4 regions of the Rhodococcus sp. NPDC057297 genome follow, and region 4 is predicted to be linked to each of the others. Evidence: riboswitches for the same ligand, from Rfam matches in the RefSeq annotation. Region 4 holds a riboswitch; each other region holds the start of a gene.
The links. Region 4 has a riboswitch for S-adenosylmethionine ahead of ACFULT_RS12190 (putative leader peptide). Riboswitches for the same ligand answer to the same signal wherever they lie in the genome.

Region 1: another riboswitch for S-adenosylmethionine. It lies ahead of ACFULT_RS11455 (aminotransferase class V-fold PLP-dependent enzyme); the one in region 4 lies ahead of ACFULT_RS12190 (putative leader peptide).
Region 2: another riboswitch for S-adenosylmethionine. It lies ahead of ACFULT_RS21335 (mandelate racemase/muconate lactonizing protein); the one in region 4 lies ahead of ACFULT_RS12190 (putative leader peptide).
Region 3: another riboswitch for S-adenosylmethionine. It lies ahead of ACFULT_RS23250 (bifunctional o-acetylhomoserine/o-acetylserine sulfhydrylase); the one in region 4 lies ahead of ACFULT_RS12190 (putative leader peptide).

Annotation. Positions count from the first base shown of each region.
Region 1 is NZ_JBHUZE010000003.1:316,413-323,837, reverse strand. It holds gene ACFULT_RS11480 (TetR/AcrR family transcriptional regulator) at 1-12, opposite strand, end outside; gene ACFULT_RS11475 (membrane protein) at 125-1,117, shown strand; gene alc (allantoicase) at 1,123-2,085, shown strand; gene ACFULT_RS11465 (YbaK/EbsC family protein) at 2,151-2,624, shown strand; gene ACFULT_RS11460 (hypothetical protein) at 2,655-3,164, opposite strand; gene ACFULT_RS11455 (aminotransferase class V-fold PLP-dependent enzyme) at 3,303-4,646, opposite strand; SAM riboswitch class IV at 4,698-4,813, opposite strand; gene ACFULT_RS11450 (Pls/PosA family non-ribosomal peptide synthetase) at 5,041-7,425, shown strand, end outside.
Region 2 is NZ_JBHUZE010000008.1:158,328-165,752, reverse strand. It holds gene ACFULT_RS21365 (hypothetical protein) at 1-555, opposite strand, end outside; gene ACFULT_RS21360 (MerR family transcriptional regulator) at 552-1,367, opposite strand; gene ACFULT_RS21355 (hypothetical protein) at 1,529-1,909, opposite strand; gene ACFULT_RS21350 (DUF3558 family protein) at 1,918-2,415, opposite strand; gene ACFULT_RS21345 (hypothetical protein) at 2,741-3,118, opposite strand; gene ACFULT_RS21340 (DUF3558 family protein) at 3,129-3,572, opposite strand; gene ACFULT_RS21335 (mandelate racemase/muconate lactonizing protein) at 3,731-4,171, opposite strand; SAM riboswitch class IV at 4,201-4,321, opposite strand; gene ACFULT_RS21330 (DUF305 domain-containing protein) at 4,603-5,229, opposite strand; gene ACFULT_RS21325 (DUF6153 family protein) at 5,304-5,705, opposite strand; gene ACFULT_RS21320 (Fic family protein) at 5,869-7,080, opposite strand; gene ACFULT_RS21315 (hypothetical protein) at 7,163-7,425, opposite strand, start outside.
Region 3 is NZ_JBHUZE010000010.1:5,119-12,543, forward strand. It holds gene ACFULT_RS23245 (homoserine O-acetyltransferase) at 1-351, opposite strand, end outside; gene ACFULT_RS23250 (bifunctional o-acetylhomoserine/o-acetylserine sulfhydrylase) at 348-1,685, opposite strand; SAM riboswitch class IV at 1,862-1,989, opposite strand; gene ACFULT_RS23255 (MFS transporter) at 2,320-3,468, shown strand; gene ACFULT_RS23260 (iron-siderophore ABC transporter substrate-binding protein) at 3,485-4,528, opposite strand; gene ACFULT_RS23265 (response regulator transcription factor) at 4,721-5,401, shown strand; gene ACFULT_RS23270 (HAMP domain-containing sensor histidine kinase) at 5,398-6,384, shown strand; gene ACFULT_RS23275 (DUF4153 domain-containing protein) at 6,486-7,425, shown strand, end outside.
Region 4 is NZ_JBHUZE010000003.1:458,257-465,681, reverse strand. It holds gene ACFULT_RS12195 (ABC transporter substrate-binding protein) at 1-1,178, opposite strand, end outside; gene ACFULT_RS12190 (putative leader peptide) at 1,279-1,374, opposite strand; SAM riboswitch class I at 1,379-1,481, opposite strand; gene ACFULT_RS12185 (LLM class flavin-dependent oxidoreductase) at 1,547-2,647, opposite strand; gene ACFULT_RS12180 (MFS transporter) at 2,692-4,131, opposite strand; gene ACFULT_RS12175 (NtaA/DmoA family FMN-dependent monooxygenase) at 4,103-5,494, opposite strand; gene ACFULT_RS12170 (LLM class flavin-dependent oxidoreductase) at 5,496-6,533, opposite strand; gene ACFULT_RS12165 (GNAT family N-acetyltransferase) at 6,618-7,130, opposite strand; gene ACFULT_RS12160 (FAD-dependent oxidoreductase) at 7,287-7,425, opposite strand, start outside.

The DNA.
Region 1 (7,425 bases), 140 kb from region 4:
ACGTTCGCGCACGTTTTCGCGGCCGGGCCGTTGTGTCGGCGCCCACTGTGCTTGACCTCGTCCATTCACGATACCTAGAGTATTCAATACCTGAGGTATTCACAATTGCGTCGAAGGGACTCGCATGCGCAAGGTCGTCTGGATCGCGTTCGGGGTACTGCTGCTCCAACTCGGCTTCATCGCCAGCTACGTTGCCGCGTTCCATCAGCCCACCCCGCGGGACATCCCCATCGCCGTGGTGGCCGAGCAGGGTCTGCCCGCAGGAATCGACACCGACACCGCGGACAAGCTCAACGCCATCGACGGCTCACCGCTCGACGCGCGTGCGGTCGCCAGCACCGAAGATGCCAGGTCGTTGATCCGCGACCGCGAGGTGCTGGGCGCCTACGTGGTCAGCGCCTCGGGCACCGACACGGTCATCACGGCAAGCGCCGCGGGCAGTTCCATCTCCGCTGCCCTCGAGTCGATCTTCACCGAGGTCGAGGCCTCGCAGGGCCGTCAGTTCGTCGTCCGCGACGACATTCCCGTCGGGATCCACGACAACCGCGGACTGTCCGGGTTCTACCTGTCCGTCGGCTGGGTCGTCGGCGGATACCTGCTGGCCGCCGCGATCGGCCTGCTCGTCGGCGCCCCGAAGTCCCGCCGCGACGCCGCTGCCCAACTCGGAATCTTCGCCGCGTATTCCGTGCTGTCCGGTGCGCTGGGAGCACTGATCGTCACCCACCTGCTCGGCACGTTCGCCGGTCACTGGTTCCCGCTGTGGCTCCTCGGCACCGGGGTGGTGTTCGCGACGTCGATGTTCACGCTCGGGCTGCGCGCGGCCATCGGAGTGGCGGCGGTGCCGATCGCCATCATCGTGTTCGTGATCCTCGGAAACCCGAGTGCCGGAGGCGCGTTCGGACCGTACGTACTCCCCGAGTTCTACGCTGCCGTCGGACGGTGGATCACGCCGGGAATCGGAACCGAGGGTGTGCGCAGCATCGTGTACTTCTCCGGGACGGGCCTCGGCCAGCCTGCGCTGGCCCTCGCGGTGTACTCGGTGGTGGGAATCGCCCTGCTGTTCGCCTTCACGAAGGCCGCACGAACCGAGCAACCGGACGCACTCCCAGTATCCTGACCACCATGACAACCACCTTCCCCCTCCCTTTGCCAGATCTCGCGGTGCGCACTCTCGGCGGCGCGGTCGTGTGGGCGAACGACGAAACGTTCGCGGAGAAGGAGAATCTGGTCAAGCCGGGGAAGGCCGATTACCAGACCGCCACCTTCGGTCACAAAGGGCAGATCTACGACGGTTGGGAGACGCGGCGGCGTCGGGAATCGGGTTACGACGAGGCCATCGTGCGGCTCGGAGCGCCCGGTGTCGTCGACGCAGTCGTCGTCGACACCGCCTGGTTCACCGGCAACTATCCGCCGGAGATTTCCGTCGAAGCGGCGTCCGTCGAAGGCTTCCCGTCGGCGAAGGAGCTGTACGAGGACACCAAGTGGGAGACCATCGTCCCGAAAAGCGCCGTCGAGGGCGACTCGGAGAACCGCTTCAAGGTGGCCTCGGACGAGCGCTGGACCCACGTCAAGCTCAGCATCTACCCGGATGGCGGTGTCGCACGGTTGCGGGTGCTGGGTCGAGGAAAGCCGGATCCGCGTTTCATCGCCGCAGGCCCGTTCGATCTCGCGGCGCTCGAGAACGGCGGGTACGTCTCGGCGTGCTCCAACATGTTCTACAGCTCACCCAACAATCTGTTGTTCCCCGGACCGCCTCGCTCGATGGGCGAAGGATGGGAGACATCACGCCGCCGTAACGACGCCAACGACTGGGTCCAGGTCACCCTCGCCGGAACGGGCACCATCCACCTGGCCGAGCTCGACACGTCGTGCTTCCTCGGAAACGCTCCCGGTGCAGCGTCGTTGAAGGGCAAACTCGGAAACGGTGAATGGATCGAACTGCTGCCGCGCACTCGTCTGCAGCCGGACACCAGGCACCGCTTCCTGCTCGATCACACCGAGCCGGTGTCCGAGGTGCGCATGGACATCTTCCCCGACGGCGGCATGGCGCGGCTCAGGCTGTTCGGCGAACTGCGCACCGAGTAAAGGCGCACCGAGTAAAGGCGCAACGAGTAACTGCGAACGGGGCCGAGTGGCAATACCATTGGAAGATGCCCCGGCTACTTCACCCGAACGCAGCCCACGTCGCGGACATTCTGATTTCGCGCGGACACCACGGCGTCGTCGTCACCTCGCCCGAACCGACACCGACGGCCGAGGCCGCCGCTGAATCGTTGGGTGTCGCCGTCGGCGCGATCGTGAAGTCGCTGGTCTTCCTGCTCGACGACGACCCGGTTCTTCTGCTCGTGTCGGGTGCACACCAGGTGAACCTGGAGGCGACGGGCGCCCGCCTCGACGGAACCCTGACGCGTGCCCCACTCGACGTCGTCAAACACGCGACCGGGCAGCCGATCGGCGGCATCGCGCCCGTCGGCCACCCCACCAACCTGCCCACCTACGTGGACGAGTCACTGGCCGAACACAAAGAGCTGTGGGCGGCGGCAGGGCATCCGAACACTGTCTTCCGGACCACCAGTGCAGAACTACTGCGCATCACCGCAGGCCTCGCGGTCGCCGTCACCTGAACACGTGACCGGGCCGCGAGGTGCCCTGAGTCAGGACGCGAGGACTCGGCTGCGACGAGCGACGCCCGCACCTTCGAGAACTGCATCCGCTGCGAAGACCACGCCGCGGTCCTCCAGCCACGGCACGACACCGTCGGCGACGCGGTCCAGATTCCGGGACGTGGGCCCGACGGGTACCAGCGTCACACCGTCGGCGACGTCGGCTGCCTTGACGTCGGCGATCAGGCCGGCCAGGCCGGACGGTGTTCCGACGTAGCGAATGGATCCGGGGACCGTGGGCGCGTCGAGGGCCGCGAACTCGCGGCGAGCCGTCCTTGCGTCGTCGGCGATGTGGATTTCGATGTCGAGGAACACGGCGACGCTGTCCGCGTCCTTGCCCACCTCGACGGCCTCGGCGCGGGCACGAGCACGTGCCTGCTGCCCTTCACGAAGGTCGGCGGCGTGGATCCGCACGACTGTCTCGGTGGGGGCTGCGTCGGTGATTTCGGTCCACTGCGACGGGTGGACGAGTGCTACGCGTACGGCTGAACTGTTCGACATGAAGGTGAAGTCCTTCTGATGCAAGCAGGGATATGACGGCTGAGGCCTAGCCCGAACGCCTACACGAACCCGAAGCGGTACGGCACAGATCGACGTAGCGATCCGACCAGAGTCCGCTCTGCGACAGAGCAATTGCTGTCATGAAGCGATGCTAACCGTTTGTGTGGCGCATGGGGATCCCACGCCTGCGGCACCGTCGACCAGATCGGGGAACGGGCGGGGATCCGGCACCGGATTCCACCATCCGCCGTCCTCCTCGTACGTCCAGGACGGGCCGTCGGTTGCGAGGGTCCGGACCGCGTCGATCAGCCTGTCGACGTCGCTTCCGGAACTGCCGAGCCCCAGGCTGGCGCGTACGGCTCCGCCTGCGTGGCCGAGCCTGGACAGCAGTGGATGAGCGCAGAACTTGCCGTCGCGCACACCGATTCCGTGCTCTGCCGACAGGTACGCGGCGATCTCGCCCGGGCCGTACCCGTCGACCGTGAATGTGACAATGCCCACAGTGTCCGGGGCGTCGCTCCAGACCGTCAGAAGGCTGACGCCGTCGATCGACGACAAGCCGTCGCGCAGACGGTCGGACAGTTCGCGCTCGTGCGAGATCGATCCTGCCGACTCGTGCAGAGCCAGCGCCTCGCATGCAGTGGCCAGTGCGACGACTCCCAGGACGTTCGGGGTTCCGGCCTCGTGACGCGCGGGCACCGGCGCCCATTCGGTCCGATCGATCGAAACCGAGCGCACGGCGCCGCCTCCGGCGAGGTACGGCTCGGCCGCGTCGAGCCAGTCCCGCTTGCCGACGAGGACGCCTGCACCGTGTGGTGCGTACAGCTTGTGGCCGGAGAACGCGAGGTAGTCGACACCCAGATCACCGATGTCGATGCGGCGATGCGGCACCAACTGCGCGCCGTCGACGAGGATGCGCGCGCCGTGCGAGTGCGCGAGCTGGGCCAGTTCGCGGATCGGCAACACCTCTCCGGTGACGTTCGATGCGCCGGTGATCGCGAGCAGCGCAGCAGGTTTCGTCTCCAGTTCGACCTCGACGCGCGTCAGCGTCTCGGCGATCGAGTCGGCGGCGACCACAACGCGACGGTCCCTCCAGGGCAACAGGTTCGCGTGGTGCTCGATGTCCAGCACCACGGTGTCACCCGGCACGCACCCGGCGAGCAAGTTCAGCGAATCCGTGGTGTTCCTGGTGAAGACGACGACCGAATCCGGTTGTGCGCCCACGAAATCGGCTACCGTCACCCGAGCCTTCTCGTACGCAGCCGTGCACACACGGGATGCGTACCCGGCGCCGCGATGCACGCTCGAGTAGTACGGAAGCAACTCGGCGATCCGTGCGGTGACCTCGGCGAGCGCAGGCGCACTGGCCGCGTAGTCGAAATTGGCGTACGTGCAACTCGTTCCGTCGACCAACGGGACCTGAAGGTCAGCTCCGCTGACGGCGGCGAAAGACGCACACGAGTTGTTCAGAACAGCAGTCATGACAAATAACCCCTTGTCGATCAAGGGACCCGACGTACCTGTCAGAAATCGAGTCCGCGCTTGCTGCACCGGTTTTCCGGCGCCAGCCAGGTCGTCACCCGGAGCACCCCACCGCGGAGGAGGGTTGCCGACCAGCAAGCCGGGGCTCGATGCTGGTACTCATGACCTGAAAAGAGGATGGCAAACGTGGCGAGGGATTGTCAACCTCCCAGGTAGGAAACCCTTCGACGGGGGCAAACGGGGCACTTCCTAGTAGAATCCGCGCAATGCCGAGCTACGACTTGTGTCGGAAGGGGACAGCCGAGACTGTTCACCTTCTGGACAACCGAACATGAGATAACGACGCGCGACGTTCGTTCGAATTTCGGTACCACACGAGAAGAAGGACACCCGGTTGTCTGTGCAATCACCATCGGAAACGGCCGACACCCGCAACGGGGTTCCGCCCGAGTTCCTGCGCGGTGAGCGTGCTCCACAGGAACGCACGCTCATCGACATCCTGCGGTCCACGACGTCGCAGTTTCCCGACGCACCGGCCATCGACGACGGCACTGTCTCCGTCAGCTATCGCGAACTGATCGAGGACATCGACGAAGGCGCTCAGTGGCTGGCCAGGGCCGGCGTCCGGCGCGGCGATCGCGTCGGCATCCGGATGCCGTCCGGTTCCTTCTCTCTGTACGTCGCAATTCTGTCGATCCTGAACGCAGGCGCCGCCTACGTGCCGGTCGATGCCGACGACCCCGACGAGCGGGCCGAGCTCGTCTTCGGCGAGGCCAAAGTGACCGCTGTTGTCACAGCTGGCGGTATCGCCGCAGGTACGGCCGAGAAGCAGGACACACCCGCCCCCGATGCTCTGACGACCCCGACTCCCGACGACGACGCGTGGGTCATCTTCACCTCCGGCTCCACCGGCACCCCGAAGGGTGTTGCGGTCAGTCATCGCAACGCAGCGGCGTTCGTCGACGCCGAGGCTCGGATGTTCATGCAGGACGATCCGCTGGGACCGGGCGACCGTGTCCTCGCCGGCTTGTCGGTGGCGTTCGACGCCTCGTGCGAGGAGATGTGGCTGGCGTGGCGGCACGGTGCATGCCTGGTGCCCGCTCCCCGATCGCTGGTGCGCAGTGGGTTCGACCTCGGGCCGTGGCTGGTGTCCCGCGACATCTCCGTCGTCTCGACCGTCCCGACGCTCGCTGCCCTGTGGCCTGCCGTCGCGTTGGAAGCCGTGCGACTGCTGATCTTCGGCGGCGAAGCGTGCCCGCCGGAACTGGCCGAGCGTCTTGCCGTCGACGGCCGCGAGGTGTGGAACACCTACGGACCCACCGAGGCCACCGTCGTCGCGTGCGCGTCGATCATGGATGGCAAGGGACCTGTTCGGATCGGTCTTCCTCTCGACGGGTGGGACCTGGCCGTCGTCGACGGCTCGGGCAACCCTGTTGCCGTCGGAGAAGTCGGTGAGCTGGTGATCGGCGGCGTCGGCCTTGCCCGTTATCTCGATCCGGCCAAGGACGCCGAGAAGTACGCACCGATGCCGACGCTCGGATGGGACCGCGCCTACCGCAGCGGAGACCTCGTCAAGCTCGAGCTCGAAGGCTTGCTGTTCCAGGGCCGCGCCGACGATCAGATCAAGTTGGGTGGCCGACGGATCGAGCTCGGTGAGATCGACAACGCGTTGCAGGCGCTTCCCGGTGTCGGTGGTGCGGCCGCTGCCGTGCGCAAGACCGGCGCAGGCAATTCGGTGCTCGTCGGCTATCTGGCCAGCACCGATCCTCACTTCGACGTGGAGGCCGCCCGCCGGATTCTGGCCGAACAGTTGCCGTCGGCACTCGTTCCGCGGCTCGCGCTCGTCGAGGAGATGCCGACGAGGACGTCGGGCAAGGTGGACCGCAACGCCCTGCCATGGCCGTTGCCCGGCATGGGCGAGGGCTCCGATCTCGCCGGTACGGCAGGCTGGGTCGCGGAGCTGTGGACCAACATCCTCGGCGCGCAGGTCTCCGACGAGAACGCGGATTTCTTCCAGAACGGCGGCGGATCCCTGTCCGCGGCTCAGCTGGTGACGGCACTGCGCGAGCGGTTCCCGGAGATCACCGTCGCGCAGCTCTACGACCACCCTCGACTCGGGTCGCTCGCGCGCTACCTCGACGAGTTGAAGCCGCCCGTCGAGGTGGTTCCGCGGGAGGTCGAGCCGACGTCCAGGTCGGCCCAGTGGACACAGATCGCGGCCACGGTTCCACTGACGACGTTGACGGGTCTGCAGTGGGTCACCTGGCTGGGGATCCTGTTCAACGTGATGAGCTGGTTCGCCGAAGTTCCGTGGGCGCCGACGGTGTCCTGGTGGTGGATTCTCATCGCGTTCGTCGCGTTCATCACTCCGGTCGGACGCATGGCGATCTCGGTCGTCGGCTCTCGAATTCTGCTGGCCGGTCTGAAGCCCGGGGCGTATCGGCGCGGCGGCAGCGCACACATTCGTCTGTGGACCGCGACGAGGCTGACCGACGCCAGTGGCGCCTCCAACCTGTCCGGTGCGCCGTGGATGGTCTACTACGCCCGAGCGCTGGGCGCGAAGATCGGCAAGGGCGTCGACCTGCACACCCTTCCCCCGGTGACCGGGATGCTCGAGCTGGGCGACGGTTGTTCGGTCGAACCGGAAGTGGATCTCAGCGGCCACTGGATCGACGGCGACATCGTCTACATCGGCGGCATCAAGATCGGTGCGGGCGCCACCGTCGGCGCCCGGTCAACACTCCTGCCGGGCACGACCGTCGGCAAGAACGCCGTGGTG
Region 2 (7,425 bases), on a different contig from region 4:
CACAACGAAATGAGTGTCGCTCAAATAGTGCGGACGGACTCGGTGGATTGCCAGATAGCCGAACACCGCGAACAAGGACCACACTGACAGCACCGCGAGTGCGATACGCAGCCACATCCATGGAAGAACGACATGAAGCACACAAATCTCTACGACTGTGACCACGCCGAAGGCAACCGGTAGCGTCATAGTCCCGCGGTTCGACCGGAACACCAGCGCACCCGGCTCGACGTCAGCTACGCGGCCCCTGATCCACAACCACAGAGACGTGTAGGCGCGAACCTCCGCCCGAATCATCGGCCAGAATGGCGAGTTCTCGGCCGTAGCGACCACCGCCGCTCTTGCATCCTCCCCGCCGCGACGGCGGGCCCGGTAGGTCGTCATCAGACCGAGCATCACGATAATGGCCAAGGGAAGTTCGACGGTGGCGAACAACAGCACGGCCTGCCCTGGCCCGAGGACGCCGGTCGCCAGGAGGATCGCATCGACAGCCAAGACAGTTGCTGCAAGCGCTTGCATGGATCGGTGAAAACTCATCGAGGCCAATACCTTCATGAGGCGCCCTTTACAGGGCTTGACTTGCTCACGAGCGCACGTTGGACTCGGGAGACCACCTCGCGTTGAGCCGGGTCCGGGATGATCGCGTCGAGTGGGATCGGCATGCCTGTTTCACCCGACTGTGTGGTGTCGAATTCGCTGCTGGAGAAGGGATCTGCCGCCTCGAACCAGGCCATCAACGTACGCGACAAACGTTCGATCACCGGTTCCGCCGAATCCAATGACTTTCCCTCCAGACTCGACCATTCGGACAGAAGTTCGGCGTACCGGGAACGCTGCTCGTCGTCGGCGATCGACGCCGCGTAGAACGACAGAAATTCCTGCGGTGCCTTACCCGAGATGGCGAGTACCTCGAGCAAGTCACGCTCTCGCTCGAGCGCTGTGCGGACTTCTGACGTCGGGGCGGATTCGAGAGCGCCGGCCAACAGTCCGGCGACCTTCGGAGGGAGCGCGGAGAGCGGCCGACCGCTCTCGACGTCGTCGACCATCGAGGAAAGCTTGATCAGCCGCTGTGTCAGTTTGGCGCGTTCGGCCTCGAGTGCTGCGACGAGTGCGCGTAGATCAGCGATTGTGTCGTCAGCGCCCTCGATGTCAGAGGCGTCGCGCGCGAGAACCGCGGCAACCGATCCGAGCGGGACGCCGTTGGTCGCGAGCCAGCGAATGCGCATGAGTCGAACGACATCGTTCATCGTGTACTCGCGGTAGCCGTTCCCGCGCCGTTGAGGCTCGGCGAGCAGACCGAGGCGGTGGTAGTGACGCACCGTTCTCGGTGTGGTGTCGGCCGCGGTAGCGAGTTGCCCTATCTGCATGCCTTCAGTCTCAACCATGACCTAGCGTCAAGGTCAATGCCTGAAATCTGCCGCCCCACCCTGAGCCCACACACCACAACGCCCACCGGCGCTCACGTAGTTTCAACCGGACCGACGCGTTGACCGGTTGAGACCAAGCTGCGCGTCCGCGCCAACTGCCGCTATCTCGGCCCTTCGACCTCAATTCCTGCGGCATTTGCCTTGTCGACGTCATGGGTCGAAGTGAAGAACATGTTGAAGACAACCTTCATCTCTTCGACGACGTCGATATGACTCTGCAACACGTCGACCATGTTGTTCTCGCCGCCCACAGCCTTTTTGGCAAAAATGTCCTGCAGTTGAAGGCCCATATCGAAGTCACCCCAGCCGGTAACGTTCCTGAGATCCCTCGCAGTCTTTTGGTGCCCCTTCAATTTTGCGATGTACTTGTCGCACGCTTCGTAGCAGGCGTGGGCAGCTTCCTCGTTCAGATACAACTGATTGTTGTCTGCAGCAACAGCCAGGGCCTTCCAATAGGTGACCGGTTCTCCAGGATTACTCATCGAGCCCCCTACTTCGGTGCGGCCGGAACCGCAAACTCCAGATCGTTGACGTGCCTCTCGACTACTTCGCAGGCATCCACGCCGTCGTCCATCTCATACAGCGCAGTGAACACCACAACGCCTGGCGGGACATCGATAGCGATCTTGCAGTCTCTGAGCGCCTTACCGAACTCGGTAACGTACATGTAGCCATCGCGACCACCGATTGTTAGATCACGGCCGTCACGATTAGAGGGGTCGGCACGGGCTTCGTCGAGCGTGTGCTCAATCGATGACATCACGCTCAGTCCGTAAGGCGAATTCGCGCCTCCTGGAGCACTGAACACGCACCGCGCCCAGTCCGGAACCTCGATACTGCGACCCCACCCTTCCTGACGGGTGGAGTTGTCCAACCCAGTTGCGTCCACCGCTTCTGGGGTGATGCTGCACGGATCCCAGCGTTCAGCAGCGACGGGACTGCCCTCGATACCCCCATTGCATCCGGCAAGCAGTGCCGCTACAGCCATCGATGCCGCTATTCGTGTACGCACCCGACCCCCTCGATCACGTCGATCAACAGGTTAGACGCAACAACCATCGAAATGGTTCCAGTCAGGCGCCACCAACAGGTCGGCCGGGGGGTTCTCTCTCATCGATCAGTTCGCCGACGATCGTTAACGAGCCGGTTCTGCCCTTGGGGCACCCCAGTCGATGGAGGCGGCAATGCCGGTAGGTCGACACAGATCGTCTCTCGCACACCCTGTCGCTACACGCTCACGTTGCATCCAGTGCGAGAAATCGGAGTACGAGCGTTAGGCCACGACCATCGCTGCGCGTCCGCGCCAACTGCCGCTATCTCGGCCCTTCGACCTCAATTCCTGCGGCATTTGCCTTGTCGACGTCACGGGTCGAAGTGAAGAACTTGTTGAAGACAACCTTCATTTCTTCGACGACGTCGATATGACTCTGCAACACGTCGACCATGTTGTTCTCGCCGCCTTCGGCTTTGTCGGCGAAAACCTTCTGCAGATGAAGTCCCATATCGAAGTCACCCCAGCCCGTCAGATCCCGAAGGTCCCGGGCAGTGTCCTGGTGTGCCCGTAGTCTCTCGATGTATTTTTCGCAGGACTCGTAACACGCCTGTGCCGCCTCGGAATTCAGGTACAGCTGATTGTTGTCAGCAGCTAGAGCTAGCGCCTGCCAGTATGTTGTTGGTTCGTCACTACTCATTTAGCCCCCCCTACTTGGACGCGGCAGGAACCGCGGACTCTAAATCTTCGACATGCATGGCTACCACCTCGCACGCGTCCACACCGTCTGCTTTGTTGTACAGCGCTTTGAAGACCACCACCCCCCGCGGCACCTCGACAGCGATCTGGCAGTCACGGATCGCGTCACCGAACTCAGTCCTGAACATGTAGGCGTCGCGCCCACCGATGAATAGATCGCGGCCATCCAAGTTGGTCGATTTTGCCCGAGCCTCAGCGATCGTGTGGTCCGTCGAAGACAGCACGCTCAATCCATAGCGCGAGTCGGCGCCACCTGGCGCCCGGAATACACATCTACCCCAGTCCGGGACTTCGATGCCCCTGCCCCACCCTGCTTCGCGGTACTCAGGATCCAAGCCCGTTGCCGCGACTGCCGACTGTTCGATGCTGCACGGATCCCAACGTTCAGCAGCCACGGGACTGCCCTCGACACCCCCACCGCATCCGGCAAGGAGAGCCAACAAAGCCACCTGCGCCGCTATCCGTCTACGCACCCGACCCCCTCGATCACGTCGATCAACAGGTTAGACGCATCGACCATCGAAACGGTTCCACTTGACCGCAGTGCGGTGACCTACAGGTCGGCCGGTCGTGCGAGGGATCTGACTGTCGACTCGGATGCTCGATACCCTGCCTCGTACATCCATGGCCAGTCGGCGAAATCCTCCGGGTCGACGACGAGGGACTCGATCCCGCCGTTGCCGAGCCGTTTCGGCCGGTTCGCCGGGTGGGACGGGAAGTCCTCGATCAGGTACTCACGCTGAAGACTTTGACGAAAGATCAGCCACGTCTCGGGAGTGAAGCCAACAGCTTCCGCCCTCTTGGCAAGATCTATCCACGCGTCGATGTTGGTGTAGCCACCGTCGAGGATGTGTTGCCTCGTCGCGATCATCGCGAAGGTTCCGTACCAGATCGGCGGGTAGTCGAGCAGGGTTCGGCACCACCGTCGCCTGCGTTCCGGCGGGATCGGGTTCCACTTCGCTTGTGCCTCAGCAAGTCCGAATGGATCAGACATGACTCACCTCGTCCCGGAGGTTCGGTACCTCCATCGACTTGCTCGCCGACGGTCGTCGGTCGAGCCGGTTCTTCCCCTGGGGCACCCCTGTCGATGGAAACGGGGTTGCCGGACAGTCGGCCAGGTACCGCGTGACTGCCACTCTTGAACCTGCATCCGACGATACTCGCCTTGGTCGTCGACCGACCAGCACTACCTCGTCGTCCGACGCGTGCGCTGAATGAACCGTCTCGAACCGATCATGTTCGACGTCGACCTACGGCACGAAGGGAATACCGTTTAGCAACGGTAGTACGAACAGACCTTGCAGCGACGATGCATGATTCGAGCCACGCCCGAACGGTTCCTCCCTGCAGTGTGACACCCAGCGAAGGGCCGCATCCCCGTCGAGGTGAATGAGGATGCGGCCCTTCGTTGGACAGAACTTCAGATCAGCCCAGCAGTTGCTGCATGGTGTCGATTTCTTGCTGCTGCGTGTCGACGATCGTGCGGGCCATCTGCTGCGCGTCCGGGTTGGATCCGTTCGCGATCTCGGCTTGCGCCATCTCGATCGCACCGGTGTGGTGAGCGATCATCATCGTCAACCACTGCCGATCGAACTCCGCACCCGTCAGGCCGGCCAACGCATCCATGTCCTGTTGGGTCATCATGCCCATTCCCGAGCCGTGATCCATGCCGCCCATGGTGCCCATGTCCCCCGAGGGTGCGGGCTGACCCCACTCGGCCAGCCAGCTCGTCAGCTGGTCCATCTCGGGCTGCTGCGCGGCAGCGATCGCCGACGCCAACGCCTGCACGTCCGGGTTGTCGCTACGGCCTTGCACCATCTCCGCCATCTCGACTGCCTGTGCGTGGTGTGGATACATCATCCGCGCAAACATCACGTCGGCATCGTTGAACTGAGCCGACGCACTCGCCGGCATCGACGACATAGTCGCGGACGACATCGACGTCATCGAATGCTCGTCCATCGATGAATCGGTCGAGGTGTCACTACAGCCGCTCAGCAGGAACGCGCCGACGGTGGCAGCGGCGATCGAGGCGGCAATCTTGGTATGCATGTGAAACTCCTTGCAAGAGTGAGTAGAACAGGGAATCAGATCCGCCGGTAGACGCTCGTCGACCGGGCTCCCTGTCACACTCGCAAGGTCACCGATTTGTCCAACACCCACAATGTCCACGGAGGAGCTCGCTCCTGAGTCGAGTCGACGCCCATGTGGCGCCACTCGGTCGATATCGGCGACAGGTCGATCTCACCGCTCGTCGCCGGGTCGGTCAGCGCAGACCACGACACCGTGGTGCCCATGCAGGGGTGCATCATCTGATGCGCCGACGGGCAGTCATGCTCGCCGAATGCGACAGGAACCGAGCCGTCGACGGCGTCCGACGCCACCATCGAGCCATGATCGCCGATCATCGATCCAGACGCCGACAGAACCGGCGTCACAGAATGCATCAGCAGCACCCCGAACACCACCAGGGCAATCAGAAGTCCAGTCGAGGCTGCGCCCCGTCCACGGAAGCCGACTGACTGCATGCCATCGACGATAGCAACATATACCCCCAGGGGGTAGCCCCGCCGGGCGGAATCCGCAGACCACTGGACAGCAAACCAGTCGACAACCGGGCACAGTTCGCCGTTCGCGTGACCTACTGACGCATCGTCCATCTACTGGGGCCGCTTGGGAATGCAGCGCAGTTCATCTCCGTCCTCGACGTGTGCGCTCGGCGAAACGGTCGAGTGCATCGAGGATCTCATCCGCTTGCCAGACGCGGTTTCGTCGCCCCTTCGAGGTCTGATGGAGAACTTCCGCGCCGACGAGTCGATCGATGGCCCGCTGAGCAGCCATGTCGCTGACACCGAATGTCCTTTGCACGAAGGCGTTGTCGATTACCGGTTGTGCAATCAGAGCGTCGAGGAGGCTCCACACAACCGATTCACGACGCGCAACCACGCCGGCGCCGAACCGGTCACGCACACCGGCGAGTTCGTCGACCAGCATCCTTCCGTTGGATACAGCTGCGAACGCCGCGGCATTCAGCCGGCGAACGATCGGTTCGACATCGCCCTGTCGGTACAAGTCGAGACTCGCAAAATACGACGCAGTATCGGCCAGCAGACCCGCGGACAGCGGAACCGTGACGCGTTCGACCACGTCTGCCCGACGGAGCATTGTATGTACCAACGACCTGCCGGTACGACCGTTGCCGTCGGTGAACGGGTGGATGGTCTCGAACTGCGCGTGCGCGACGGCCACCTGAGGAAGGACGGGCAGATCAGCTCTCGACGCGAACACGAAGAGGTCGTCCAAACAGGCCCCGAGTCGATCGTGATGCGGCGGAACGAATGCGGCGTGGTGGGGCCCGAAATCGGAGCCACCGATCCAGACCTGCTGAGTTCGCCATTGCCCTGCGTCGGGATCGCCCGCAGGCTCCATCAGTGCCCTGTGCATGGCCAGTACCGATCCGGCAGACACCGTCGAACTCGCTGCCAGTGCGGCCTCCATCGCACGCACGTTGCCGCTGACGATCGATGCGTTGCGACTGGTGGGTGAACCCAGCTCGGCCAGCGCGAGGGACCGCGCGCCGACCGTGAGGTTTTCGATCTGTGACGAGGCCGCACTCTCGGATCTGAGCAAGATCGAACTCATCGGCGCTAACTCGGTCGACGAGCCGAGACGCTGCGATGCGTACTCGTCGAATCGGACGATTTCACGCAGCGCGTCCTCGGATTCGGCCGCGACTTCATCGGTGAGTCGGAGTTCCAGATCGGCGATCCGCGGAGGCACTGCAGCCCTGTAGTCACCTGCATGCAGCTTGCGCTGTGTCCTGGAGGCAGCAGCGGCCGACGATTGCCATGGCCGATCTTCGTACTCGACGGCGGCCAGGCCGCTGTTCGAATCATTGGCCATCATGCAACCATACCAAACCTTAAATGACTATCGTTTGGTATGGGCCATGGTCATCCTTAGGCGGTTGACCGACTTCGGCCTCCTACACCATGCGCCTCAGCAGCGGGACCACCTCTGCTGAGATGCGGTTGCACACGGCCTGACGACGCGAAGAAACCACCGGGATGATCAGTACAGCATCCGCAACGGACGCGGCTTCGATATCGGCGACGAGGCCGGCCAGCCCGCTCGACGTTCCGACGTAACGAACCGTCTTGGTTGCGCCGGTCGAGGACGAAGCCAATTCCTTTCGTGCCGTGCGTGCGTCCTCGGCGATGTGCGTTTCCAACTCGAGAACGACGGCAA
Region 3 (7,425 bases), on a different contig from region 4:
GGGGCCCGTCGTTCCGCCACAGCCACCGAGGACGTTCGATGCGACGACGCACCACTCGTCGGTGTCGATCGGTGCGCCGGGTCCGACCATCCCGTTCCACCAGCCAGGTAACGCATGATCCGTGTCGGCGGGTCCGCTGACATGCGAATCGCCGGTGAGAGCGTGCTCGACGAGAACCACGTTGTCGCGTCCGGGTGCGAGCTCACCCCAGCGCTGCACCGCAACGCTCACTTGGGGGAGCGAGGCACCGCTCTCGAGATCGAGCGGGCCGATGTCGATACTGCCGAGCCGTCCGTCCGGCGGCGGGAATCCCGCGGCCGGACGGACGTCGTGCACGGAGCCGATGGTCAAGATGCCGCCGCTGCGAATCCGGTTTCGAGATCGGCGAGAATGTCGTCGATCCCCTCGATGCCAACAGCGAGCCTGACCAGGCCCGGAGTGACGCCCGAGGCCAATTGCTCCTCCGGCGTCAACTGCGAATGTGTGGTCGAGGCGGGGTGAATGACAAGTGAACGCACATCACCGATGTTAGCCACATGGCTGTGGAGGCTCAGCGCGTTGACGAACTTCTTGCCGGCGTCGACGCCTCCCTTCAGCTCGAACGCGATGATGGCGCCCTGCCCTTTCGGGGCGAGTTCCTGGCCGCGGCGGTACCACGGCGACGACTTCAGGCCCGCATAGTTGATGGACTCCACCTCGTCCCGCGCTTCGAGGAACGCCGCCACCTTCTGTGCGTTCTCGACGTGACGTTCGATGCGCAGGCTCAGCGTCTCCAACCCCTGGCTGATGAGGAACGCGTTGAACGGAGACACAGCCGCACCGACATCACGCAGCAACTGGACGCGGGCCTTGAGCGCGAACGCCGGAGCGCCGAGGTCCGCGAACACGACGCCGTGGTAGCTGGGGTCGGCGGTCGTGAAGTTGGTGTGGCGTCCCTGCGTCCAATCGAAGGTGCCACCGTCGACGATGACGCCCGCAATGGCGGTGCCGTGCCCACCGAGGTACTTCGTCGCCGAGTGCACGACGATGTCCGCGCCGTGCTTCAGCGGCTGAATGAGATACGGCGTCGCGACGGTGTTGTCGACGATGAGCGGAATCCCGCTCTCGTGCGCCACCGCGGAGATGCCGGGGATGTCGAGGATGTCGTTCTTCGGGTTGGAGATGGTCTCGCCGTAGAACGCTTTGGTGTTCGGCGTGATGGCTGCGCGCCACTGCTCCAGATCGTCCGGATCCTCGACGAACGTGACCTGCACGCCGAACTTCGGGAGCGTGTAATGAAACAGGTTGTACGTTCCGCCGTACAGACGCGGGCTGGAGACGATGTGGTCGCCCGCTTCCGCGAGGTTGAGGATCGCGAACGTCTCGGCCGCCTGACCGGAAGCCAGGAGCAAGGCGGCGACCCCGCCCTCGAGAGCAGCGATGCGCTGCTCGACCACGTCCTGGGTGGGGTTGATGATGCGGGTGTAGATGTTGCCCGGTTCTGCCAGCCCGAACAGCGCGGCGGCGTGATCGGTGTTGTCGAACGTGTACGACGTGGTCTGGTAGATGGGCAGAGCGCGCGCGTTGGTCGCACCGTCCGGGGTCTGACCCGTGTGAATCTGCTTGGTCTCGAATGCCCACGAAGCAGTGGGGTCTTCGATGGGGGCGCCGGTGGCGTCCACGACGTCAGGGGTGTTGTCGGTCATGTGAGTGATAACTCCGTCTTCGAAGGATGATCAGGTTTCGAATCGGCTCTGGTCGGAAGAGCCGGGGCGGGGCGTATCGGTACAACAACACATGATCAACCTCTTCCTGGGGCCGCCGACGCATCGGACAGTCCCGGTCAGTGGGCCCGCCGACATCATGTGACATCACCGTGGCGGGCCCGCGCTTGCTCGACGGCCACGCGTGCGCGCAGCCGACTAACCAGGTCTTCTCACCCGGGGCACCCCACCGCGGTTGGAGGGTTGCCGGCCAGCAAGCCGGGGCTCGATGCTGGCACTCATGACCTGGCGTGAATCCTAGCGGTGCGATCGAATTCGGGAAACAAGGAGTCCGGGCACAACCCGCCTGCGGAATGTTCATTGGACTAGGGCGTGAGCACAATCACCGCCCGAGGATTCGAAATTTGCTTGTGCGGGGGATGAGAATCGATGCCTCGGACGTTGCCGACTGAGTTCGTCCTTTATCTTCTTGATCGATTCCGAAAACCCGAAAGGTCGTAGTGCCGTGTCTGTCACCGATTCCGCCCTCGCCAGAAATGTCGGCGCCGTGCGTTCGAAGGTGTCGCACGGTCTGAGTACCAGTAACCGTCCGCACTCCACACGGCGGCGGTTCGCGATGTTCGCCCTGTCCATCGGTGGGTTCGGCATCGGGACCACCGAGTTCGCGTCGATGGGTCTGCTTCCCGACGTGGCGTCGAGCATGGGAATCTCGGAGCCGTCGGCCGGTCACATGATCTCCGCGTACGCCCTCGGCGTCGTCGTCGGGGCGCCTGCGATTGCAACCCTGGCCGCGCGGGTTCCGCGTCGAGCACTGTTGATCGCTCTGATGGTGGCGTTCACCCTGGGCAACCTCGGCACCGTGTTCGCTCCCAGTTTCAACGAACTGGTCGCATCCAGGTTCGTTGCCGGCTTGCCTCACGGTGCCTACTTCGGCATCGCGGCTCTCGTCGCGGCGCATCTTGCCGAGCCGGGCAAGCGGGCCAAAGCGGTCGCCATGGTCATGATGGGACTCTCGATCGCCAACGTCGTCGGTGTTCCCGCAGCCACCTGGCTGGGGCAACTCCTCGGCTGGCGCAGTGCGTTCGCCGTCGTGGGCGTGATCGGTGCCCTCACCGTCGCAGCCTTGATCATGTGGATGCCTCGTCTCGACGGCATGCCGACCACCAATCCGATCACCGAGCTCGGTGCACTTCGCCGAAGCCAGGTGTGGATGACGCTGTTCGTCGGCATGGTCGGCTTCGGTGGCATGTTCGCCGTGTACACCTACATCTCGTCGACGCTGACCGACGTCGCGGGACTGGCACGCACTCTGGTGCCGGTCGCGCTGATGATCTACGGCCTCGGCATGGTAGCCGGCAACTACTTCGGCGGATGGCTCGCGGACCGCTTCAAGCTGAGGGGAACGTTCTTCGGGCTGGCATCGATGGCCGTGTTCCTGGCTGCGTTCGTTCTGGCCGCACACAACCCGATCAGCGCGTTGATCCTGGTGTTCCTGATCGGCGCGTCGGGCTCGTCGGTGATCCCCGGACTGCAGACCCGGTTGATGGACGTCGCCGAGGACGCTCAGACACTGGCGGCGTCGCTCAATCACGCGGCGTTCAACCTCGCCAATGCAATCGGTGCTGCGCTCGGTGGTGCCGTCATCGCCGCCGGTTTCGGCTACACGGCGCCCGCGGCTGCAGGTGCGATCCTGGCCGTCGCAGGTCTCGCCGTTCTGTCCACCGCGATGTGGATGCAGCGTCGGACCGACGCTCGCGCTGCTTGATCCAGGCCGAGATCGTTCAGCTCGTGGTGGTGGCTGCGCCGTCCCCCGCGAGCGTGCCGGCGAAGGCCGGGACCAACTTGTCGATCACGTACGGCAGGCTCAGGACGCTGGTGAAGTAGATCGCGCCTGCTGTGACGTCATCGGTGAACACGAGCTTGTTCTCTTTCACCCGCTCGAGGTTCCGATACACCTGCTCCTGCTCGAGTGCGGTGCGATCTTCGGGCTTCTCGGTGGCCCACAGCAGCACGTCGGCCGAATCCAGGACCGACAGGTTCTCGAGCGGAATGTATGCCTGGCCGCTGCCGTCCGCAGGTGCGTATTCATCGATGTCCGACGGCACGGCGAACCCGAGGTCGGTCAGAAAATCCGTGCTCAAGCCGTTCTGATAGGCGATGGCGTCGCCGTCGTAGAAGGCGTTCTGAAGGAAAATCGCCTTGGTTCCCTCGAACTCCGGGTGCTCGGACCTCGCGGACGCGAACTTCTCGTCGACGCCCGAGATGAGATTGTCGACGTCGTCCTTCTTACCGACAGCGGTGCCGATGCTGCGAGCTTGAACATCCCACGGTTCGAAAAATCCGGTGTACTCACCGGACTGAGCAATGGTGGGGGCGATCTCACTGAGCTTCGAGTAGGTCTCCTGGTCGAGACCCGCGTTCGTACCGATGATCAGATCGGGGTCCAACGCGGCGATTCGCTCGTACTGAAATCCGTCGGAATTGTCCAGCACCTCTGGCTGTGCGTCGCCGAGCGCGTCCTGTGCCCACGGCCAGGTGGCGTACGGCTGCTCGCCGTACCACTCGGTGATTCCGACGGGAGTGACGCCGAGGGCGAGAAGGGTGTCCTGCTCTGTGTAACCCACGGAGACGACGCGTTGCGGTTCCGATTCCACCGTCGTCTCGCCGAAGGCGTGGTCGACGGTCACCGGAAACGCGCCGCTCGACTCCGCGCCGCTGGTGGGAGTGCTCGTTGTGTCGCCGGACGAACTCGAGCAAGCGGACAGCAGAAGTGCTGCAGCAGCCGCGGCGGCGGCCCACCGGAGCAGTCGCGTGGATTCGGCCATGAGGGTGCCTTTCGGAGGGGGAGTGACGTGGCTCGAGTTCTGTCGGGCCTCGTTCAGATCCGTAAGGGTAGCCGACCCTAATGTGGGCGCATCGAGCCGCGTCCCGCGTCGCTCACGCGGCCCGACGGATCTTCACCGAACCTCCACATTTCCCGACGGACTCCTCCATGTTCGGGCTCTAGGGTCGACATCATGAACCGCACAGTGCTGGTCGTCGACGACGAACCCACGATCTCCGACGCGTTGGCCGCACGACTCCGCGGCGAAGGTTTCGGCGTGGTGACGGCGCACGACGGACCGTCGGCGGTCGAGGTCTGTGCCCGCGAGAAGCCGGACGTCGTGGTTCTGGACGTCATGCTGCCGGGTTTCGACGGCCTGGAGGTGTGCCGACGGATCCAGGCGGACCGTCCGATTCCGGTGCTGATGCTGACCGCGAAGTCGGACGAGACCGACATGCTCGTCGGACTCGGCGTCGGCGCCGACGACTATCTCTCCAAGCCGTTCAGTATGCGCGAGGTCGTCGCGCGGGTGCACGCACTCCTTCGTCGCGCCGAACGCACCACCGCGGTATCGACGGCGACGGCGGCGATGACGCTCGGCGCGTTTCGAATCGACCACGATGCGCGACGCGTGAGCGGACCCGACGGTGAAATTCACCTCACCCGAACCGAATTCGACATCCTTGCATTCCTGTCGGCTCGACCCGGCGCTGCGGTCGCCCGCGACACCCTCCTCGCCGAACTGTGGGGTTGGGAGGATTCTGCCAGCAGTCGGACCGTGGACAGTCATGTGAAAGCGTTGCGCCGCAAGCTCGGCGGCACGCTGATCCGCACCGTTCACGGCGTCGGGTACGCGCTGGAGACTCCACGATGAGGGCTCCGATCCCGCTTGTCCGATTGCCGCGACCGCTGGACTCGCTGACGTCGTTCAAACTAAAGGTTGCTCTGATCGTGGGGATCGTTCTGCTGTTGGCCAGCGTGACGTTCTGGATCGGTGCGAGCTGGCAGTTCCGCTACACGCTGCTGGCCGCGCTCGTGGTGTCCATCGCAGCAACGCAATTGGTGGCGCACGGTATGACTTCACCGCTGCGAGAGATGACGGCCGCGGCCCGCGCAATGGCACGAGGGGACTATACGACGCGGGTGCGTGCGAGCTCGCGTGACGAGGTCGGCCAACTCGCCGAGGCTTTCAACACGATGTCCGCTGATCTCGAAGCCGCCGACACGTACAGGCGTGAGCTTATCGGAAACGTCTCCCACGAACTCAAGACGCCGATCGCGGCACTTCGTGCGGTGCTGGAGAACATGGTCGACGGCGTGAGCGAGCCCGATCCTGCAACGCTGAACGTGGCACTGCGTCAAACGGAGAAGCTCGGTGACCTGGTGACCGAGTTGCTGGATCTGTCCCGGCTCGAAGGGGGAGTGCTCCCACTGCGGCCGGAAAGATTCGGTGTGCACGACTTCCTCGTCGCGGTGGCGTCGGAGTACGGGCGGGTGCGCGTCGTGGTGACGCCGCACCAGCTGCAGATATCCGCCGACCGGTCACGAGTGCAGCAGATCGTGACGAATCTGCTGAGCAATGCCGTCGAGCATTCCCCTCCAGGCTCCTCCGTCACAGTGTCCGCGAAGCCGGCATCGGAAGGGGTCAGGATCGAGGTGTCCGACGACGGTCCGGGAATCTCACCCTCCGAACGTTTTTCGGTGTTCGATCGGTTCACCAGAGGTGGTGCCACAGGCGGCGGAACCGGACTCGGTCTGGCGATCGCCCGGTGGGCGACCGAACTGCACGGCGGCACCATAGAAGTCCTGGACAGATCACCGGGGTGCCACATCCGGGTGTGCCTTCCGCAGAACTGAACCCTGCCCGGTCCCACACGAGAACCACATTCACTCACGGCGCACGCACACGCGTGTCGTCGCTCCAAGTCCTGCCCAGAACAACTGTGAGGTAAGGGAAAATGAACGTAATCGCTACACCGGAGTCCACTTCCACCGGGCCTGCTCCGGCCGTTCCGCCGCACAACCGGTCAACGCGTCGATGGTCACCGTGGTCCCCGCGAGTGTGGCCGGTGCTCCGCCATGCGTCGGCGCCGCGAAAGGCTTTGATCGCCGCGATGACCGCAGGTGTGGTGGGAGCATCGGTTCTCGGAGGACAGGGCGTCGGATACTCCATCACCACGGCCGCCGTCGTCGCCGCAGTCGCCTTCGCGCTGCGAGAAAGGCCTACACCGTGGCAGTTCACCGGTGCGAGCGGAGTGCTTCTACTGGGATCGGTCGCGACCGTCCGCGCAGCGGAGTGGCTGGTGGCGCTGTGCACATGGACGTCGATCCTCGTTGCCGCGGCTGTGCTGTCGGGCTCCTGGACCTGGCGAGGGCTCGGGCTGGGAACGTTGGCTCCGGTGTTGCTGCCGGTCCGTACGTGGAGATGGGCGTCCACCGGTGCACGGCAGCTGGACACCGACCGTGCCCACCCGCGCAGACTGGCCGCCGTCGTCGCCTCGACGGTGGTGCTCGTGATCGTGTTCGGCGCGCTCTTCGCCGCAGCCGACCCGACGTTCGAGAAGATCGTCGACGCGGCGACTCCCGACTGGGATCTCGGCGGGGCTGTGACACGCATCCTCGTGTTCGCATTCGTCGGCGCAGCGACATTGGGCGCGGCGTATCTGGCGGTCAACCGACCGCGCTTCGATCTGCTCGCACGGCAGGCGAAGTCGTCGGTGTCGCTCTGGGAGTGGATGGTGCCCGTCGCGGCTCTCGTCGGAGTGTTCGCTCTGTTCGTGGCAGTTCAGATGACAACACTGTTCGGCGGTCAGAGCCACGTACGCACGACGGACGGCCTCACCAATGCCGAGTACGCCCGTCAAGGGTTCTGGCAGTTGCTGGCAGTGACGGCTCTGA
Region 4 (7,425 bases):
AACACCGCGCTGAACATGACCTTGAACGAGAGCTTCTGGCCGTCCTTCTCGCGGATTCCGTCGGCACCGGGCACCCAGCCTGCTGCGTCGAGAATCGATTTCGCCTTCTCCGGGTCGTACGTGACGTCCGCCAACTCCGTGTAACCGGGGGTCTTGCTGGCCAGCGTGCTCGTCGCGACCTTGAAGTCGGGTCCGAGAATGGTGTCGATCAGTTCCTGACGGTTGATCGCCGGCACCAGCGCCTTACGGACCTCGGGATCCTGCAGCACCCCGCGAGTGACGTTGGGTTGGAAGCCGAACGGTGTGCCCGGGTTGGACGTCGTCAGAATCTGCCCTCCGGTGGCCTCGATCTGCGGCGCGTCCTGAGGAAGCGCGTCGGAGATGGCGTCGAGCTGGTTGGAGGACAAGCTGCCGGTACGCACACCCGACTCGGGTACGACGGTGAACTCGATCGTGTCGAGGTATGCCTCGCCCTCGTGTCCGAACACGTCCGAGCCCCAGTCGTACCCGGTGCGCTTGGCCAACGTGACCGACCTGTCCTGCTGATAATCGGCGTAGGTGAACGGCCCGCTGCCGACGTTGGAGCCGTCGCACCGTTCCTCGGCAGGCTTGGCGACGGTGGACAGCGCCTGAAGGCCCAACTGCGCCGTCGACGTCGCCTGCAGGAACTGTGCGTTCGGGCCGTCGAAGTCGACCTGCGCAGTGAGCGGGTCGACGACAGTGGTGCCCTGGTAACCCGACAGGTAGCTACCACCGAGCGGCGACTTGGCCGTGGTCAGGATGTTCACGATCGAGTCGAAATTGGCCTTCACCGCCTCCGCGTCGACCGGTGTGCCGTCGCTGAACGTGACACCGTCCTTCAGCGTGAACGTGAACGACGACGCGTCGGGTGCGACTTCCCAGCTCTCTGCGAGCCAGGGAGTGATCTCGCCCGTCTCCGGGTCCTGATCCGTCAGCGAGTCGACGACCTGCCTGACTACGTAGATCGTCTGGTTGGTTCCCGACTGAGCGGGGTCCGAGCAGGTGGGAGCCCCCGACAGTCCGTAGCGCAGAGTGCCACCGGCGGTGGGCTCACCGGCGTCGGCCGCGGTGGATGCCCCGCCACCGCCACAAGCTGTGAGCACGATACTCAGGGCAGCGACAGCGCTGACACCTGCAAAAACTGAACGTGAAGACACCGAGATACTCCGGATCTTGATAGGACGCCATCGACGCGCGCGAGATCGCCGCGCCGAACCAGGCGGAAAGGGATGAAGAGCGTGCAGTCCGAGTTGAAACTCAGCGGCGACAGATCGAGCCGGACAACCGGCACAGATCCACGTGAATACGGCCCCAGGCCGTGACGAAGCCCTCGCTGTGCTGCGTGCTGTTCATCGTTCCTCCATCGGTCCCGGCGGTAGCACCCTCACCCGCGTGTTTCACCCCGCGGGGGGTTGCTGCGACGTCATGGAGCCAGGTCTCTCGGTCGCTCTGGATGGTGTTTCGCCGACGAGTCTACGACGACGCAGGCGGGTCACGCCAATTGGGTAGGTTTCCTACCGGCAAACTAGGTGAAGTTCTTGCGCAGTACTTCCCCGAAGTGCTCGGCCTCCTCGAGGTGCGGATAGCCGGAGAAGATGAACTCCTCGATCCCGACGCCGACGTACTCGCGGATTCGCTCGGCCACCTCGTCGTGGCTCCCGACGAGGGCCGTGCCCGCTCCGCCGCGGACCAGCCCGAAACCGGCCCACAGATTGGGTCCGACCACAAGCTTCGTTCGGTCCCCACCGTGCAGATCCAGCATTCGCCGCTGCCCTTCGGATCCGATGCTGCGCAACGCTTTCTGGCGCCGCGCAACGAGTTCGTCGTCGACACCCGAGATCAGATTCTCCGCGACCTGCCACGCCTCCTCACTGGTTTCCCTCGTCACCACGTGCAGGCGAATCCCGCCGCGAATGCTCCGCCCCTTCTCCCTCGCGGCGGCCTTGACCGCGGCGAGCTTGTCCGCGACCTGCGCGGGCGGTTCTCCCCAGGTGAGAAACACGTCCGCCTCGGAGGCTGCGACGTCGATCGCCTCCGGCGAGGACCCGCCCAGGTACACCTCGGGCAGCGGAGTAGATGCGTACCCGCCGAATCCACCTGCAGGCCGGTCCACCTCGTAGAACTCACTGTGCACCGAGACTGCCTCGCCGTCGCCCACGGCTCGCGCGATCTGGAGGAACTCCTGCGCTCGACGGTACCGCGACTGCTTGTCCAGCGTGTCGCCGTACGCTCGCTGCTCGGCGTCGTCTCCACCGACGACGACATTCAACAACGCACGTCCGGCCGACAATCGTTGGAACGTGCTCACCATCTGCGCGGACAGGACAGGCGCCACGGCACCGGGACGAAAAGCCACCAGGAACTTCAGATTCTTCGTCGCCGAAATCAGCGCTGACGTCACCAGCCACGCGTCCTCGCAGTGCGCACCCGTCGGCGTCAGAACCGCGTGAAAACCCAGCCGATCGACGGTCTGCGCGACCTGCGTGAGGTAGTCGAGCGACGCCTCCCGGTGGCCGGTGTCCGCAACGACGACTCCGGTGGCCCCGATGCCGACTCCGTGCGACGCGCCACCCAGACGTTCGTCGTCACCGCCCGTCGGGAGAAACCACGAGAACTTCGGTGTCACCGAGGCCTTCTGGCTCACTTCAGTTCGTGTCGCTTCTGTTCGTGTCACTGCTGTCTCCGATCAGCTCTACGCCTGCTGTCCGTCACTGCACATACGAGAGACCCGATCAGCATCATGCCACTGACCCCGAGTCCGAGGCCTGCCGCACGCCCGAAGTCGGTGTCGTCGGCCGCGAGCACCCCCAGGTAGATACCCGGCACCGCGGCGAGGGAAATTGTTGCCGAAAGTCGTTGGGACAGTTGCAGAAATCCGGCCGCGACGCCGTTGGCCTGGGGAGGCGAGTACTCGAGCGTCATCGCGCGATTCGGTGCGTCCACGAATCCACTTGCCACGCCGGACAACACCGCGAGCACGACGAACGCCGGTACCGTCGCACCCCGGGGCAGGTATGCGATCACGCCGATGTAGCCGGCCACCACGAACAGTTCGAGCACGATCGCACCGACCACGGCACTCCGGCCGAACTTCGCTACGACCCTCCATCCGAACGCAGACGTCACCGCCATCAGAATCGAACTGCCGACCATGATCAGAGCGGCCTGCAGCGCGGGGTATCCCAGGCCCTCGATGAGGTAGAGACTCAGCACCGCCTGCAGCGCCAGCACGGCGCCGAACCAGAACATCGCAACGGCCGTCCCCAGCGTGTATCCCTTGGCGGCCAGCAGTGCAGGCAGGAGAACGGGTGTGCCGCCCCTCGACGCGAAACGCTTCTCCCAGAACCAGAAGCCCACCAGCAGTCCCACGGATCCGACCACCGACAGGGTCGAGAACACCGCGCCGAGCGAAGACACCATGGGCAGCAACAGCAGCAGCGTCGCGACACCGAGTGCGAGGAGGCCGAGCACGTCGATGCTGGCGCCGGAGCGTCTACTGGAATCCCTGCGTAGCCACAGGGAACCCGCGATCAGGGTCGCTACGGCGAACGGGACGTTGAGCAGCAACAGCAGGCGCCAGCCGACGTCTGGATCGGCAACGCCGAGAAGCGTTCCGCCGAGGATCGGACCACAGAGGCCTGCCAGGCCGCCCGCCGTGCTGTAGACACCGAGTGCCTTCGCGCGTTCGCGGCCACTGTACCGATCGGTGATGATGCCCAGAACCTGCGAGCTGACGGTGCCGGCACCTATCCCCTGTCCCAGCCGCGCTGCGACGATCATCCACGGCTCGGCCGCACCTGCCCCGATCAGGCCCATGACGGAGAACACACCGAGTCCTGCGAGGAACAACCGTCGTCGCCCGATGACGTCGCCCAGCCTGCCCGCCGGTACCAGCGCGAGACCGAACGTCAGGGAGTAACTCGCCAGAATCCATTGAACCTCGGACGTGCCCGCATCCAGTGACGACCGGATCGCGGGCACGCCGATACTCAGAACCGCGGAGTCCAGAAGGGTGGTGAACCCCGCTGCCGCGCAGACGTATACGTCCTTTCGCGAGACACCGGTTCGTTGCTGCTCGAGATCAGCCTGCAGCGCTGCTATCGGTCTCACCGGTCTTTCTCCACGTCAACGGTTCGCGAAGACCGAGATGACCACGCAACGTGGTCTCCGTGTACTCGGTCCGGTACGCACCGCGCTCCTGCAGTTCCGGAACCAGCCAGTCGACGATCTCGTCGAGGCCACCGGGGACGATGTACGGCGAGATGTTGAATCCGTCCGTCGCTCCTTCGCGGACCCATTTCGTGAGCTCGTCGGCGACCTGCCCTGGCGTACCGGCGAACCCGGAGCGCGCCGTCGTCTCGATGGCGACCTCGCGTAGCGAGAGGTTCTTGGCCTCGGCCAATGCGCGCCACTCCTTGGCGATGGCGTTGGGATCCTTGCCGTCGCGGAACGCACCCCGGGTTCCGGAGATCGGCGCCGATACCGGATCCTCGGAGGGCAACGGCCCGTCCGGGTCGCGATCGGACAGATCCTTGCCCCAGACGAGGCCGACGAGCGACAGCGCGGTCGGACCGGTGAACTGTCCCTCCCGAACCCACCGCTCCTTCTCCTCCACCTCGGACGCGTTCTCCGCCAACACGATCTGAGTACCGGGAAGAATCTTGATGTCGTCCTCCGGACGACCCGCGGCGCGGAGCCGGGCGCGGATGTCGTCGGCGAAGGTCAGTGCCTCGTCGAAATCGGTTCCGTGTCGAGAGAAGATGACGTCGGCGTTCGCAGCAGCGAAATCGCGACCGGTCGACGAGTCACCGGCTTGGAAGATGACGGGATGCCCCTGCGCGCTGCGTGGCAGAGTCGCATCGAGCTCGAGGTCGAACTGGGACGTCGTTCTCGACACCCGCTGGACGGCGTTCTTCTCGGCCCAGTACTGGCTGTCACGCGAGGTCGCGAGTGCGTTGTCCGACCAGGAATCCCAGATGGCACGGGCAGTCCGGATGAACTGTCCGGCTCGCTCGTAACGCAGTTCGTGGTCGAGAAAGCCGCCGCGCCGGAAGTTCTCACCCGTCCACGCATTGTCGGTGGTGACGGCATTCCATCCCGCCCGGCCGTCGGACAGAACATCCAGGCCGGCCAGACGACGCGCGAGATCACCCGGCTCGTTGTACGTCGTGTTCTGAGTCGCGACCAGGCCGATCCGAGACGTGATGCCGGCCAACGCGGACAATTGCGCGATCGCGTCGGGACGGCCCGCGATGTCCAGGTCGAGTATCTTGCCTTCCTGCTCGCGCAGGCGCAGGCCTTCACCGAGGAAGAACGCGTCGAACAGTCCCCGTTCCGCGGTCGTGATCATCCGACGGAACGTCTCGAAGTCGATCTGCGAACCGCTGGCCGAATCCGACCAGATGGTGGTGTGATTGACGCCTTGGAAGAAGACACCGAAGTGAACCTGGGCGTCGGGGCGGTACGGGCTCATGTCAGACCCTTTCGTAGCGGTTGGCGGGCCGAGTCAGTCCGAGGTTGGCGCGCAACGTCGATCCGGGTACGGGTCGATGTGCAACACCTGACTTCAACAGCGGCGGTATGACGTAGCGCGCGAGGGCCGGAAGGTCCTCGTCGACGACGGTCGGAAACAGGCGAACGCCGTCGTATCGCGTTGCGATGTCGGTCAGAAGGTTCACCAATCCGGCCGCGTCACCGACGTATTCGCGCCGTCCGCTCGTCGGCGCACTCCCCTGCGAATTCAACAGCTCCGTACGTTCGGACGCCGTGACGCCGGACGCGTCGAGCGTGACGTCCAGTTCGAGGAACGTGAGCCCGTCGCCGCGGTGTGTGCTCTCGTTCGACTCGAGCACGACGTCGACCTGATCCCGGTCGTCTTCGGTACCGAAGACGACCAACTGCCCCTGCGGCGGCCTCGGCACGATCGCCGGGCCCTTCACCGAGAAGCTCTCGCCCTCGAAGTCCACGTAGTGCAGCTTGTCTCGGTCCAGGAAGCGTCCGGTCGCGACGTCACGCACAACGGCATCGTCCTCCCACGAATCCCACAACTGCCGTACGACGGTGATGGTGTCCGCCTGTTCGCGGTCCAGGTCCACCGCAGACTCGACGAGGGGACGGCCCCACGCCCGCGCCGCAGCAGCGTCGTCGACCCGCACCGGAATCCATCCGCCGCGGCCACGGGACGCGTAGTCCAGCGTGGCGAGCTGCGAGGCGGTGTGGAACGGCTCTGCGTAGGTGGTCCCGACGACGGGAACCAACCCGATCGTCGACGTGGTCGCAGCAACGAACGACGCGCGGTTGACGGCGTCGACCCGGGCGCTCACGTCCCCGGTGGGAGCCACGATGGAGTCGTCGAACGTCGCGAACGTGAATCCTGCGTTCTCCGCGGCAGCGACGCGGCGGCCGAGCACTCGACCGGACAGGGATTCGCTCGGTACGTGCGCCGCCCGACGCCATGCCGCTGGATGCGTTCCCTCCCCGTCCAGTTCGATACCGAGGGCGAAAATGCTCATATCAGAACCTCTTTCGGAGAACTGTCGGAAACCAGCGGCCGACGGGGGTCCGGCGGTGAGTCATCGGGCTCATCGGCAGAAAGTTCATTCTGCGCCCTCACAGCCCAAGGACTTCTCGAACGGATGAACGCCGACGTCCGCCGAGGGCAGCGACCGATCGTAGAGGGCTGTGTACCCGGTGGACAGGTACAGCGCAACAGCCTCGGGCTGATTCCAACCAGTGGTCAGGTAGACACGGCGGTAGCCCCGCTCGGACGCGATACGCTCGAGTTCCGCAACGACGAGTTTCCCGTAACCCCTCTTACGATGCGAGGCCGACGTCCAGATGCGTTTCAATTCCGCAGTGGTGGCGTCGTACTGACGAAAAGCTCCCCCGGCCACCGGAACACCTTCGGCGATCGCCACCACCAGCGCACCGCCCGGTGGCTCGAACTCGTCGGCCGGATACGACGTCAACTCGCTGTACATCTGCCCCGGCGTGGTGTCGTACCGGCTCGAATACTCGAGTGCCAGCTCCTCGATCAGCGGCGCCGCCAGCGGATCGGTCTGGTGGACGGCAACGAACTGCAGTGCTGTGGTTCCCAGCGAGGTTGTCATGTTTCTCCTCCATCGGTCCTGGCGGGAGCACCCGCACGCACACGGCGTGATGGTTGCTGCGACGTCGTCGAGCCAAGGTCTCTCGGTCGCTCTGGATGGTCTGGATGGTGTTTTCAGTTGTACGAACCGGGACCGGTGCTGTTCCATTCCCGATTGCTAGGAAATCTGTCGAGCTCCCAGCCGGAACAAGGGTGTCTCGGACGTCCCACCGTCGACCAGGTCCGCGACGAGCTCGCCGATCGCAGGCGCGAATTTGAAGCCGTGTCCGGAGAATCCACCGGCGACGGTCAGGTTC